DNA from 2 places in the Streptomyces sp. NBC_00490 genome. Region 2 is predicted to be linked to the other one. Evidence: riboswitches for the same ligand, from Rfam matches in the RefSeq annotation. Region 2 holds a riboswitch; the other holds the start of a gene.

Region 1 (7,025 bases), 4.7 Mb from region 2:
CTCGCAGGAGAGGCCTTCGTCGCGTTCCCCCCGTCCGCCGTGACCCTCTACCGCGACCGCCCCACCGGCTCCAGCGCCCGTAACCTCTGGCGCTGCGAAGTGGCCGGCCTGGAGACCCACGGCGACCAGATCCGCGCGGACCTCACCGGCGAACTCCCCCTCGCCGCGGACCTCACCACGGTCGCCGCGGCCGAACTCGACCTGCACCCGGGCGCGGAGATCTGGGCCACGGTCAAGGCGACGCAAACACACGCGTACCCGGCGTAAACGCCGCCCGGCACCAAAAAGATGGGCCCCGCCGAAAGCGGGGCCCATCTCGACAACCGGCTCAGTCCTCGTAGGCGTCCATCGGCGGGCAGGAGCACACCAGATTCCGGTCACCGTAGGCCTGGTCGATCCGGCGCACCGGCGGCCAGTACTTGTCCGCGACCGACACCCCGGCCGGGAACACGGCCTCTTCGCGCGTGTACGCGTGCTCCCACTCCCCGCCGAGCGCCCGAGCGGTGTGCGGCGCGTTGCGCAGCGGGTTGTCGTCCGCGGGCCACTCGCCGGCGCCGACCTTCTCGATCTCCCCGCGGATCGCGATCATCGCGTCGCAGAACCGGTCGAGCTCGATCAGGTCCTCGGACTCGGTCGGCTCGATCATCAGCGTCCCCGCCACCGGGAACGACATCGTCGGCGCGTGGAAGCCGTAGTCGATGAGCCGCTTGGCGACGTCGTCGACGCTCACTCCGGTCGCCTTGGTCAGCGGTCGCAGATCGATGATGCACTCGTGCGCGACCAGCCCTCCAGGCCCGGTGTACAGCACGGGGTAGTGCGGTTCGAGCCGCTTGGCGATGTAGTTGGCACCGAGGACCGCCACCTGCGTGGCGCGCTTGAGCCCTTCACCGCCCATCAGCCGGACGTACGTCCACGAGATCGGCAGTATCCCCGCGGATCCCCACGGCGCGGCCGAGATCGGCCCGACACCCGTCTCCGGCCCGGCGGCCGGCTGCAGCGGGTGGTTGGGCAGATACGGCGCCAGGTGCGCACGCACACCGACCGGCCCGACGCCCGGACCGCCACCGCCGTGCGGGATGCAGAAGGTCTTGTGCAGGTTCAGGTGGGAGACGTCCCCGCCGAAGTGGCCCGGCTTGGCAAGCCCCACCAGGGCATTGAGGTTGGCACCGTCGACGTACACCTGCCCGCCGGCCTCGTGGACCTGCGCACAGATGTCGGCGACGTGCTCCTCGAACACACCGTGCGTCGACGGGTAGGTGATCATCAGCACCGACAGCTCGTCGCGGTACTGCTCGATCTTCGCCCGCAGGTCCTCGACGTCGATCTCGCCGTCCCCGGCGGTCTTCACGACGACGACCTTCATCCCGGCCATCACGGCACTGGCGGCGTTGGTCCCATGGGCGGAGGACGGGATCAGACACACGGTCCGCTGCTCGTCACCGTTGGCCCGGTGGTATCCGCGTACGGCGAGCAGTCCGGCCAGCTCACCCTGCGACCCGGCGTTGGGCTGGAGCGACACCTTGTCGTATCCGGTGACCTCTGCGAGGCGCTCCTCCAGCTCACGGATGAGCGTGAGGTAGCCCTGCGCCTGCTCGGCGGGCGCGAAGGGGTGCAGCTGCCCGAACTCGGGCCAGGTGACCGGCTCCATCTCGGTGGTCGCGTTGAGCTTCATGGTGCAGGAGCCCAGCGGGATCATGCCGCGGTCGAGCGCGTAGTCCCGGTCGGCGAGCCTGCGCAGGTAGCGCAGCATCGCCGTCTCGGAGCGGTACTGGTGGAAGACCGGGTGCGCGAGGAACTCGTCGCTCCGCAGCAGCGCGTCCGGCACAGCCTCCTCGGTGACCGCATCGAGCGCCTCGACGTCGCCCTCGACCCCGAACGCCGACCATACGGCGCTCAGCTGGGCCCGCGTGGTCGTCTCGTCGCAGGAGGCGGAGACCCGGTCGGCGTCCACGAGGTGCAGGTTGACGCCGTTCTCGCGCGCGGCGGCGACGACGTCGGCCGCCCTGCCCGGCACCCGGGCGGTCACAGTGTCGAAGTAGGCGCCGTGCACGACCTCGACACCACCGGCGGTGAGCCCCGCGGCGAGGATGCCGGCGTAGCGGTGGGTGCGCCGCGCGATGTCCTTCAGCCCCTCGGGCCCGTGGTAGACGGCGTACATCCCGGCCATCACGGCGAGCAGCACCTGCGCGGTGCAGATGTTGCTGGTCGCCTTCTCCCGGCGGATGTGCTGCTCACGGGTCTGCAGGGCCAGCCGGTACGCCTTGTGCCCGTCGACGTCCACGGACACACCCACGAGCCGCCCGGGAAGGCTGCGCGCGAACTTCTCGCGCACCGCCATGTAGCCGGCGTGCGGCCCGCCGAAGCCCATCGGCACACCGAAGCGCTGTGTGGTGCCGACCGCGATGTCGGCCCCGAGCTCACCGGGCGACTTCAGCAGCGTCAGCGCGAGCAGGTCCGCGGCGACGGTGACCAGTGCTCCGAGCTCGTGCGCCTGCTCGATCAGAGGCTGTATGTCCCGTACGGCACCGGAGGCGCCGGGGTACTGGACGAGCACGCCGTTGATCTCACGACCGGCGACGTCGGCCGGAATGCCGTCGCTGAGGTCGGCGACCACGACCTCCACGCCGGTCGGCTCGGCACGGGTCTCGATCACGGCGATGGTCTGCGGAAGCGCGTCCGCGTCGACCAGGAACAGCCCCTTCTTGTTCTTGCCCATACGCCGGGACAGGGACATCGCCTCGGCGGCCGCCGTGCCCTCGTCGAGCAGCGAGGCACCGGAGGTGGGCAGTCCGGTCAGTTCGGCGACCATGGTCTGGAAGTTGAGCAGAGCCTCGAGCCGTCCCTGGGAGATCTCGGGCTGGTACGGCGTGTAGGCGGTGTACCAGGCCGGGTTCTCCATGACATTGCGCAGGATGACGGGCGGCGTGAAGGTCCCGTAGTACCCGAGCCCGATCATGGAGCCGAGCACCTGGTTCCGATCGGCGAGCGAGCGAAGCTCGGCAAGCACCTCGGCCTCGGTGCGGGCGCCGGGCAGGTCGAGGTCATCGGCGTTCTTGATCACATCCGGCACCGCGGCGGCGGTGAGCTCGTCCAGCGAGCCATAGCCGACGTGCGCGAGCATCTTGGCCCGCGCCTCCTGGTCGGGCCCTATGTGGCGCTGCTCGAAGGGGATCCCCTGCTCGAGCTCGGTGAGCGGAGTGCGGTGGGCGGTCATTACGGAGGCCTCCTGGTCTGACACGACCTGCGAGGGGCACCACGGCACGGGTACCCGGACGGCCTCCCCCTCTGTCATCTCAACCTGAGAGCTTCACCGGGCGCCCGAGAGCTCCCGGCTTTCACCGTCGGTGAGAGCGGAAGCCGTACTCCCGCCCTGCTTTCCAGAGTGGCCTCGTCCATGCGGTACGTGTGCCTGAGAGATTCCGGGGAGGATTTGCTCCTTCGGCGCCTCCGAACGGTGTCCGGAGGACTCTCCCGCACAGGGTCGGCAGCCACTTGTCAGCCTAGCAGCGAGGCCGTCGCGGATCCCTCGAGCTCCCCTCGAGTGGCCACCTCCCCCAATGTGCTCTTTCGTAGTGCTTACGGATGAGCTGCGAGCCGCGACCTAGTGGAGGGCCCGTGCAGACCGACATCGATCCTCGGAACCTGATCGGCCGCAAGGCCTTCGACCGCAACGGCACCAAGATCGGCACGATCGACGAGGTCTACCTCGACGACGCCACCGGCGTACCGGAATGGGCGGCCATACGCACCGGCCTCTTCAGCAGGGACGCCTTCGTCCCCCTGGAGCCCAGCGAACTCCTCGAGGGCAGCCTCCGGGTCCCTTTCGAACGGGCCCTGATCAAGGACGCCCCGGACTTCGGCGTAGGCCGTCACCTCTCCCCCGAACAGGAACTCCAGCTCTACCACCACTACGGCCTGGACGTGGCCCCGGCGCCCCCCTTCCCGGACCGGGACTTCGGCAGGCTGGCAGGCACGGAGGACGCGGAAGCCTGATTCAGCGACGCACGAAGGGCTGGGGAGGGACGCACCGCAGGCTCACGAAACCGACAGGCGTTCAGCCCCCACTGGAGCCACCCGCACACACAACCGGCACCAACGGCAACGGCTCGGCCACCACCAACGCGGGATCCTCCACCGAAAACGTCCGGACCCGCCCCGGCTCGGAATCCGGCGTCTCGAACCTCACGGTCACCCTCCCCAGCCCGCTGCCCTGCACCCACCCATGCCCGAACTCGTCGTGCCGCACATCGTGCCCCGAGACCCACCGCCGCTCGACCGGAACCACCGGCGACTCCTCGGCCACCTCGTCCCGCTGCTCCTCCTCCGCAAGCTCGGCACGCTCCCCCGCGGCCTGGGCGAAGAGATCCTCCTGCGTGTAGTCGGCGAGCCCGCTCACCCCGACCCCCAGCAGCCGCACCCCACCCGTCGTGTCCACGGAGTCCAGCAACCGCGCCGCGGCCTCCCGCACCACCGCCACGTCATCGGTCGGCCCCCGCAACGTCTCGGACCGCGTCAACGTGGAGAAGTCGTACCGCCGCACCTTCAGCACGATGGTCCGCCCCGACAGCCCGGCCTCCCGCAGCCTCCGCACACACCGATCCGCCAGCCGCTGCACCTCCAGCCCCACCCGCAGCCGGTCATGGATGTCCACGTCATACGTGTCCTCGACCGACACGGACTTGGTCTCCCGCTCGGCCACCACGGGCCGCTCGTCGTACGCCATCGCCATCGCGTACAGCCCGTGTCCATGGGCCTTGCCCAACAGCCGTACGAGCTCGTCCTCGCCCGCCTCCGCGATCTCGTCGACCGTGTGGATACCGGCCCGCCGCAGATGGTCCCCCGTCGCCGGCCCCACCCCTGGCAGGATCCGCACCGACTTGGGCCCCAGCAGCGCCCGCTCGGTCCCCGGCTCGATCCGCGCCAGCCCGTCCGGCTTGGCCTGCTCTGAGGCGATCTTCGCGAGCATCTTGGACGCGGCCAGCCCCACCGACCCCGTGAGCCCCGTGACGGCCCGTATGTCGGCGCGGAGCTTGATCGCGGCCAGCCGCGCCGACTCCTCGTCCCAGGCCGTCCCCCCGGCCTCCAGATCCACGAACGCCTCGTCGAGGCTGAGAGGCTCCACCAGCGGCGACAGCGCCCGCAGCAGCCCCATCACCTGCTCACTGATCGACCGGTAGAACCCGAAGCGCGGCACGAGGTACGCGGCGTTCGGCGCGAGCCGCCGGGCCTGGGCCATGGGCATCGCGGAATGGACACCGAACACCCGGGCCTCGTACGACGCCGTGGCCACCACCCCACGCGGCCCGAGCCCGCCCACCACGACGGCCTTGCCTCGCAGGCTCGGCTTGGACGCCTGCTCCGCCGAGGCGAAGAAGGCATCCATGTCGAGATGCAGGATCGTGGGCGCGGTTCTCACATGTCCGATGCTGCCCTACGCCACTGACAATGCCCCGCCGCAGGTGGGGAGCGGCCCTCAGACCGCCCGGTTGCGCCGCCGCGCCAGCTCGTCCGCCGGGTTGTGCCCGACGAGGGTCTCCCCGGTGTCGATCCGCTCCCCGTGCAGCTGCGACAGCGCGCTCTCGACATCCCGCCACACGACGCCCACGGCGATGCCGAAGACACCCTGACCGCCCTGGAGCAGCGCGTGCACCTCGTCCGGCGAGGTGCACTCGTAGACCGTGGCACCGTCGCTCATGAGCGTCATGCGCTCCAGGTCCCGGAACCCGCGCTCACGCAGGTGCAGCACGGCGGTGCGGATGTTCTGCAGCGACACCCCGGTGTCGAGGAACCGCTTGACGATCTTCAGGACGACGACGTCCCGGAAGCTGTAGAGGCGCTGTGTCCCCGACCCGTGGGCGGGCCGCACGCTCGGCTCCACGAGCCCGGTGCGCGCCCAGTAGTCCAGTTGGCGGTAGGTGATGCCGGCGGCCGCACAGGCCGTCGGACCGCGGTAGCCGATCTCCTCGGACGCCATGGACGTCGCCCCTCCGCCGCTGCTCGGCACGACCGCCGGTCGCTGCGGAGCGTGGTCGGCCGCGTTGCTGTGAAGCGGGTACGGGCCGCTCGCCCCCGGACTGCGTCCGGGAGCACCCCCAGCCGTACCGTCGCCGCTGCTTCTCACGCCGACCTCCGTCCTTGACCTGCCTTCTCGACGGTAGGCAGTCGCCCGGGGTGCGTCAACGATCGCCACACTCGGCACGCCGGGTGATAATCACCCTAGGAGTGGTTTCCCGTGCCCCACCGCGGGGAAAGGCTAGCCGAATGCGCTCGGGACGGGCCGCAGGACGCTCTCACTCGCCGCTGGCAAATGCCGGCATTTCAGTGGTCACTGGCTGCTGGTGCCGAAGTCCTCGGGTGAGATCTGGTCGAGGAACTCGCGGAACTTCTCCACCTCGTCCTCCTGCTCGTCCGGGATGGCGATGCCGGCGTCGTCGAGCACACCGTCGCTCCCGTAGATCGGCGTCCCGGTGCGCAGCGCCAGCGCTATGGCATCGGAGGGCCGGGCACTCACCTCGACTCCACTGGCGAAGACCAGCTCCGCGTAGAAGACGCCCTCACGCAGATCCGTGATGCGTACTTCGGTGAGCTCCTGACCGACGGCTTCCAGCACGTCCTTGAACAGGTCGTGGGTCAGCGGTCGTGCGGGGGCCATGCCCTGCTGGGCGAAGGCGATAGCCGTCGCCTCCCCCGGCCCGATCCAGATCGGGAGGTAGCGGTCGCCTCCCACTTCACGCAGGAGCACGATCGGTTGGTTGGAGGGCATTTCGACCCGGACACCTACGACATCGAGCTCGTTCACACAGCAACCCTAGGCCGTGCCCGGGACGTTTGGGTAGTCGGGCAGGAAACGGGGGACGGATCCGGCGCGCGTGGCCCTCAGGGCAGCCGCACACCGAGGGCGGTCTGCACCAGCGCCGCATGCAGTTTCACCGTGAGCCCCGCCAGTTCCTTCGTACGGGCTTCCGCGTGCGCCCGCGTCTGCGGATTGCGGTGCCGCCTCAACGGGGCCACCACCTGGTCCACCA
Region 2 (7,025 bases):
CCAGCATCTCGTTCGGCATGACGGAGACCAGCGCGATGATGAAGAGCAGCTGCGGGAAGGCCAGCAGCCCGTCCATGACGCGGCTGATGGCCGAGTCGACCCAGCCTCCGAAGAACCCGGCCAGGATGCCCAGGATCGTGCCGATGACGACGGCGACGATCGCGGACAGGAAGCCGACGAGCAGGGAGATGCGGGCGCCGTAGAGGACCCGGGCGAAGATGTCCCGGCCGTTGACCGGCTCGACGCCCAGCCAGTGGTCGCCGCTGATGCCGCCGAAGGACCCCTTGGGGGTGCCGAACAGCGGGTCGATCAGGTCTTTGTCGTTGTACGTGTTCGGGTCCTGCCCGTACAGGTTGGTGATCACCGGCGCGAGCAGTGCGACGACGATGAGGAAGAGCACGACAATGCCGCCCGCGAGCGCCAGTTTGTCCCGCTTCAGGCGCTCCCAGGCGATCCGTCCCAGGGAACGCCCCTGTACGGCCTTGGCGTCGGCGCTGATAACCGCCGCTTCTTCGGCCGCGCTCGGGGCCGCTTCCGCGGTCGGCTCGTGCAGTGGTGCCGTCATCTGGCAGGGGCCCCTCTCAACCGGCGGTAGCCGGCCTTCACTTGCCGCTGTGGCGGCGTGATCAGTCCGTCGTACACAGGGGCGAACCCACCCCTGCTGCGGGAGTCTTCAACGCTTTGGCGATCTGTTGCCAGACTTGGCGGTGAAAGGATGCATAAACGTGATGCGGCTAGGAGGGTTCCGTTATCCGGACGCCGGGTAACGGCCGCCGGACGGGGACCAGTTGGGACAATGAGGGCCTCATAGGCGTTATCTGCCCTCATCTACGCGCGCAGATGCACTTCCGTAACAGTAGAGCCTGTGACCGTCTGGATCAGTAGCCGCCGGGCGCCGGAGGGTAGCCGTACCCCGCCGCCGGGGCCTGGGCCGGAGCCGCCGCGTGCGCCTCGCGGTCGTAGAAGGGGCGGGCGCTCGCGCGCATCCACATCGCGACCGGGTCGTACTCGTCGGACATGGCGACGGTCGACACCGGCAGCCCGTCCGGGACCGCGCCGATGGACTGCTGCATCATCGCCCGCACCGAGTCCACGGCGGGCGGGCTGGTGTCGTACACGTCCAGCCCGATGGCGAGGTACGGCGCCCCGAGCGCGGGCTGCACCCAGGCGCGGCGCAGCGAGCGGACGGCCGGGGTGCGGTGGGCGTTCTGCGCGATCAGGCCGTAGAACTGCGGAATCTCGATCCCGGGCTCCGACAGCCGCAGCGGGCCGGCGGGCTGGCGCTCCAGACCGGTGGCGATCCGGCGCAGGTCGAGCCAGGGGATGCCGACGCCGCCGCCGGGGGCGTGCGGGTTGAGCCAGAGGCCGAAGTGGTCGGGGTAGAGGGTGCGGGCGACGTCGACGCCGTCGACGACCTCGTAGGAGCGGTTCCACCCGCTGGCGCTCAGCTCCTGGGCGGAGGTGACGCACGGGGCGTATCCGTACCCGCCCACCTCCATGTTTCCGTACTGGGCGTCCGGCGAGCCCGACTGGCCGTGCCAGAGGAGCATCCAGATCTGACCGGAGGAGGGGGTGGCGAGGGCGCGGAGGAGTGCCTCGTAGGCGTCGTATCGCCCCGGCGTCACCTGGCGCAGCATGTGCTCGACCTGGCCGGTCGCGGCGGTGCCGCTCGCGCTCACCTTCTACCGCCCCTTCGGGAAAGTTGCGTGTGTCTGCCGACAGCTTAAGCGGTGGGAGCTCGGGGCTTGCGGTGGTCTGTCGGCTGCGGGTGTGTGGGGGTTGATCGCGCCCACGCGGCGGAGCCGCAAATCGACACAGCCTCGCGCCCCTGAGGTCGGTGCCCCTGGCGGCGTTTACAAGCTCCCTTGGTAGAACGGACGTACTTTCTCTCGCATCCAGTGGCCGACCGGGTCATCCGCTACGTCCAGCAGGACCAGGTTCACCGGCCACTGCACCGGGGTTCGGGTCAGGGCGCGGCCCAGGGCGTCCATGGGGAGGGTACGCAGGTCGCCCTCCCATTGGGAGAGTTCGACTCCCACGAACATCACGGGGTCGGCCGTCTCGATCGAGGCCAGGCAGCGGCGGGCCGTGCGGACCACGCCGGTCGCGGCGAACTCGGCGGAGGCGGTGGCGAGGAAGTCGACCGGGTCCTCCTGCCAGTCGGGCTCGTAGAGCTTGACGCGGCCGCCGGTGTTGGGGCCGTCCAGCGGGGTGCGGCCGACGCGGCAGAGCTCGGCGACGGCGGGCGGCGGGAGCGGGACGCCGACCACACCGTCCGGGTTCACGGCGATCCCGATGTGCGGGGGCAGACCGCGCGCGAACTCCACCGCGGGCGCGATGGTGTACGCCATGTGCCCGCCCGCGACGTGCCGGAACTGCTCCTCGGAGCTGAAGACCGGGACGTAGGCCTGGCCCTCGATCTCCATGCTGGGCAGGTCGAGCGGGCCGCTGTGCGGGCCGCCGCCGTTCGGCAGCGGGACCCAGACGAAGCTGCGGCCCAGGACCTCGATGATCCGGCCGCCGGCCGCGGGCATGCCGAGGGAGGCCGAGAGCACCTCCTCCAGCTCGTTGCCGGGCCATCCGCCGCCGTGCGGATGGGGGTGTGCCTGTGCCGGGAATGCCATCTGTCCGTCCGCCTGCCGAGTGCTGCCGCTTGTGGCCTGTCTGTGGCTGAAAAGGCTAGCGGGTGTGGAGGCGGCTGAGATCAGCCCGTGAAACCGACCCGGCGCAGGGTGTCCGCCGCGTCCCGGTCGAGCAGCACCGCCGAGCCGACGCCCTGCGGCAGGTCGCCCTTGGCCACGGAGCGGATCAGCCGGTCGGCCGCGGTGCGGTGCCGCAGGAAGGCGTACCTCGAGACGCCGCGGCCGCGCTCGCGCTGGCCGGCCAGGGCGGTGTCCGGGGTGACGTCGAGCAGCAGCAGATGCAGGGTGCCGCCACGGCGGCGGGCCTCGCGGGCCAGCCAGCCGCGCACCCAGGACTGGGTGCCGCAGTCGTGCACGACGACACCCTTGCCGGAGCGCAGGGCGCGGAACAGACCGAGGTAGTGGGCGGCGCGGACGAGGGGGCGGTAGACCGCGTACGGCAGGAAGCGCGGCGCCCGGTCGTCCCAGCGGTCGCGGGTGTCCTGGGAGTCGATGCGGACGCCCTTGACCGTCCGCCGCATCAGGGTGGACTTGCCGCTGCCGGGCAGGCCGGTGATCACGACCAGGTCGTCCGGGGCGAAGAGCAGGGCGTGCGGGCTGTGGCCGGCGCGGTCGCGCAGGTCGCGGACGACCGGTCGCGCCGCGCACGTCTCCCGGGCCGGAGCGGCCGGCTGTGCGGGCAGCGCGACGGCCGACGTGGTGGCGTACGCAGTGGGCCTGTTCACCGTGATCGTCCTCCCCTGGGGCGGGTCACGAGTTACCCTCCCCGTCGAGTGTAAAGAGAAGGTAATCCGCGGCGCCTCCTGTTTCCGTCCGTTTCTCGCAACAGGCCTGCTACAGGGTGCGGCGAGTGACGGTTGAGGCTGTGCGGCCCCTGTGGGAGCCACCCCTGCCCCGCCGGACGGATGCGTGCAATGATGTCCGCGCCAACTGCATACCGGCCGTTTGAATCCGCGCGGGAGAGTTCCGGGCCGTACGTCCTCGTACGAGTGCCCGGGCGCCGAAGGAGCAAGTCCCTCCCTTGAATCTCTCAGGCCCCGTTACCGCGCGGGCGAGGCACATCTGAAAAGCGAGCCGCCCTCCGGCGGCTCCACCCAAGGTGCAAGTCATGTCCCCAGGGGTCATGGCGAACCTCTCAGGTTCCGATGACAGATGGGGAGGAACGACCTCGCCGTCATGCCTTGGGAGACAACCGTCCGATGAGCAATGAACCCCGCCTTACCGCGCTCGATGCCCTGCATCGCTCGCTCGGCGCGACGATGACCGACTTCGCCGGCTGGGACATGCCCCTGCGCTACGGCTCCGAGCGCGACGAGCACAACGCCGTACGCACGAAGGCCGGGCTCTTCGACCTCTCGCACATGGGCGAGATCACGGTCACCGGCCCGCAGGCGGCCGCCCTCCTGAACTACGCCCTGGTCGGCAACATCGCCTCCGTCGGCGTGGGCCGCGCCCGCTACACCATGATCTGCCGCGAGGACGGCGGCATCCTCGACGACCTCATCGTCTACCGGCTCGAAGAGACCGAGTACATGGTGGTCGCCAACGCCTCCAACGCCCAGGTCGTCCTGGACGCACTCGTGGAGCGTGCGGCCGGCTTCGACGCCGAGGTGCGGGACGACCGGGACGCGTACGCGCTGCTCGCCGTCCAGGGACCGCAGTCGCCGGGGATCCTCGCCTCGCTCACCGACGCCGACCTCGACGGACTGAAGTACTACGCCGGGCTGCCCGGCACGGTCGCCGGCGTCCCGGCGCTGATCGCCCGCACCGGTTACACGGGCGAGGACGGCTTCGAGCTGTTCGTGAAGCCCGAGCACGCGGTCGAGCTGTGGCAGGCCCTGACCAAGGCGGGCGAGGGCGTCGGCCTGGTCCCCTGCGGTCTGTCCTGCCGGGACACGCTCCGCCTGGAGGCGGGCATGCCGCTGTACGGGCATGAGCTCTCCACGGAGCTGACCCCCTTCGACGCGGGCCTCGGTCGGGTCGTGAAGTTCGAGAAGGAGGGCGACTTCGTGGGCCGCGCGGCCCTGCGCGAGGCCGCCGAGCACGCCGACCACGAGCCGCCGCGCGTCCTCGTCGGCCTGATCGCCGAGGGCCGCCGGGTCCCCCGCGCCGGGTACGCCGTGGTCGCGGACGGCCAGGTGATCGGCGAGGTCACCTCCGGCGCCCCCTCGCCCACGCTGGGCAAGCCGATCGCGATGGCGTACGTCGACGCCATGCACGCCGCGCCGGGCACCGGAGTCGGTGTGGACATCCGGGGCAGCCATGAGCCCTACGAGGTCGTGGCTCTGCCGTTCTATAAGCGCCAGAAGTAGACACTGGACGCGAGGTCCCGCGCGCTCGCGTGACCCTGCGCACATTTCCGCTGCTCACGCACGTTCCCAGTAGCCCCCCATCCACCAGCACTCCCCCGCGTACAGGAGAATTCAGGCCATGAGCAACCCCCAGCAGCTGCGCTACAGCAAGGAGCACGAGTGGCTGTCGGGCGCCGAGGACGGCGTCTCGACAGTCGGCATCACGGAGCACGCGGCCAACGCCCTCGGCGATGTCGTCTTCGTGCAGCTCCCGGAGGTCGGTGACACGGTGACCGCGGGCGAGACCTGCGGCGAGCTGGAGTCGACCAAGTCGGTCTCCGACCTGTACTCCCCGGTCTCCGGTGAGGTCACCGCGGTCAACGAGGACGTCGTCAACGACCCGTCGCTGGTGAACTCCGCCCCCTTCGAAGGCGGCTGGCTGTTCAAGGTACGCATCGCGGACGAGCCGGCCGACCTGCTCTCCGCCGACGAGTACACCGCCTTTTCCGCCGGCTGAGGAGTCGTAGACCTGATGTCCGTTCTGAACACGTCCCTGCATGAGCTCGACCCGGAGATCGCCGCGGCGGTCGATGCCGAGCTGGACCGTCAGCAGTCCACCCTGGAGATGATCGCCTCCGAGAACTTCGCGCCGGTCGCGGTGATGGAGGCCCAGGGCTCGGTCCTGACCAACAAGTACGCCGAGGGCTACCCCGGCCGCCGCTACTACGGCGGCTGCGAGCACGTGGACGTCGCCGAGCAGATCGCCATCGACCGGGTCAAGGCCCTGTTCGGCGCCGAGTACGCCAACGTCCAGCCGCACTCGGGTGCCTCCGCCAACCAGGCCGCCCTGTTCGCGCTCGCCTCCCCCGGCGACACCATCCTGGGCCTGGACCTGGCGCACGGCGGCCACCTCACCCACGGCATGCGGCTGAACTTCTCCGGCAAGCAGTTCAACGTGGTCGCCTACCACGTGGACGACGCCGGCCTGGTCGACATGGCCGAGGTCGAGCGCCTCGCCAAGGAACACCGGCCGAAGGTGATCATCGCGGGCTGGTCCGCCTACCCGCGCCAGCTCGACTTCGCCGAGTTCCGCCGGATCGCCGACGAGGTCGAGGCGTTCCTGTGGGTCGACATGGCGCACTTCGCCGGACTGGTCGCCGCCGGTCTGCACCCCAACCCGGTCGAGTACGCCGATGTCGTCACCTCCACCACGCACAAGACCCTGGGCGGACCGCGCGGCGGGATCATCCTCGCCAGGCAGGCGTTCGCGAAGAAGCTCAACTCCTCCGTCTTCCCCGGCTTCCAGGGCGGCCCGCTGGAGCATGTGATCGCGGCCAAGGCGGTCTCCTTCAAGGTCGCCGCGAGCGAGGAGTTCAAGGAGCGCCAGGCGCGTACGGTGGAGGGAGCGCGGATCCTCGCCGAGCGTCTGACAGCCCCGGACGCCCGCGAGGCCGGTGTCAACGTGCTGTCCGGCGGCACCGACGTCCACCTCATCCTGGTCGACCTGCGCGCCTCCGAGCTGGACGGGCAGCAGGCCGAGGACCGTCTCCACGAGGTCGGCATCACCGTCAACCGCAACGCGGTCCCCAACGACCCGCGGCCCCCGATGGTCACCTCGGGCCTGCGGATCGGCACCCCGGCGCTGGCCACCCGCGGCTTCACCGCCGACGACTTCACCGAGGTCGCCGACGTGATCGCCTCCGCGCTGAAGCCGTCCTACGACGTCGACGACCTCAAGGCCCGGGTCAAGACGCTCGCCGACAAGCACCCGCTGTACCCCGGCCTGAACAAGTAGTTCCCTGGTGGGGGCACCCGACGACGTGTGCCCCCACCCTTTCGCAAGGAGTTCCCGTGGCCATCTCGGTCTTCGACCTGTTCTCGATCGGCATCGGCCCGTCGAGCTCGCACACGGTCGGCCCGATGCGTGCGGCCCGTATGTTCGCCCGCCGTCTGCGCAACGAGGGCCTGCTGCCCGACGTCGCCTCGGTCCGCTCGGAGCTCTACGGCTCCCTGGGCGCGACCGGCCATGGCCACGGCACCCCCAAGGCGGTGCTGCTGGGACTCGAAGGAGCCTCTCCGCGCACGGTCGACG

What was found. Region 2 has a riboswitch for glycine ahead of gcvT (glycine cleavage system aminomethyltransferase GcvT). Riboswitches for the same ligand answer to the same signal wherever they lie in the genome.
Region 1: linked by a shared signal. The riboswitch ahead of gcvP (aminomethyl-transferring glycine dehydrogenase) and the one ahead of gcvT (glycine cleavage system aminomethyltransferase GcvT) in region 2 are both predicted to bind glycine.

What each region holds. Positions count from the first base shown of each region.
Region 1 covers NZ_CP107869.1:2,249,790-2,256,814, forward strand. The annotation lists gene OG381_RS10130 (ABC transporter ATP-binding protein) at 1-267, shown strand, start outside; gene gcvP (aminomethyl-transferring glycine dehydrogenase) at 329-3,214, opposite strand; glycine riboswitch at 3,388-3,484, opposite strand; gene OG381_RS10140 (PRC-barrel domain-containing protein) at 3,616-3,993, shown strand; gene OG381_RS10145 (DNA polymerase IV) at 4,055-5,416, opposite strand; gene OG381_RS10150 (MerR family transcriptional regulator) at 5,474-6,121, opposite strand; gene OG381_RS10155 (bifunctional nuclease family protein) at 6,326-6,799, opposite strand; gene ftsR (transcriptional regulator FtsR) at 6,877-7,025, opposite strand, start outside.
Region 2 covers NZ_CP107869.1:6,988,956-6,995,980, reverse strand. The annotation lists gene OG381_RS32115 (ABC transporter permease) at 1-565, opposite strand, end outside; gene OG381_RS32110 (enhanced serine sensitivity protein SseB C-terminal domain-containing protein) at 879-1,679, opposite strand; gene OG381_RS32105 (enhanced serine sensitivity protein SseB) at 1,854-2,624, opposite strand; gene OG381_RS32100 (AAA family ATPase) at 2,705-3,367, opposite strand; glycine riboswitch at 3,589-3,698, shown strand; glycine riboswitch at 3,699-3,804, shown strand; gene gcvT (glycine cleavage system aminomethyltransferase GcvT) at 3,842-4,954, shown strand; gene gcvH (glycine cleavage system protein GcvH) at 5,073-5,450, shown strand; gene glyA (serine hydroxymethyltransferase) at 5,466-6,728, shown strand; gene OG381_RS32080 (L-serine ammonia-lyase) at 6,785-7,025, shown strand, end outside.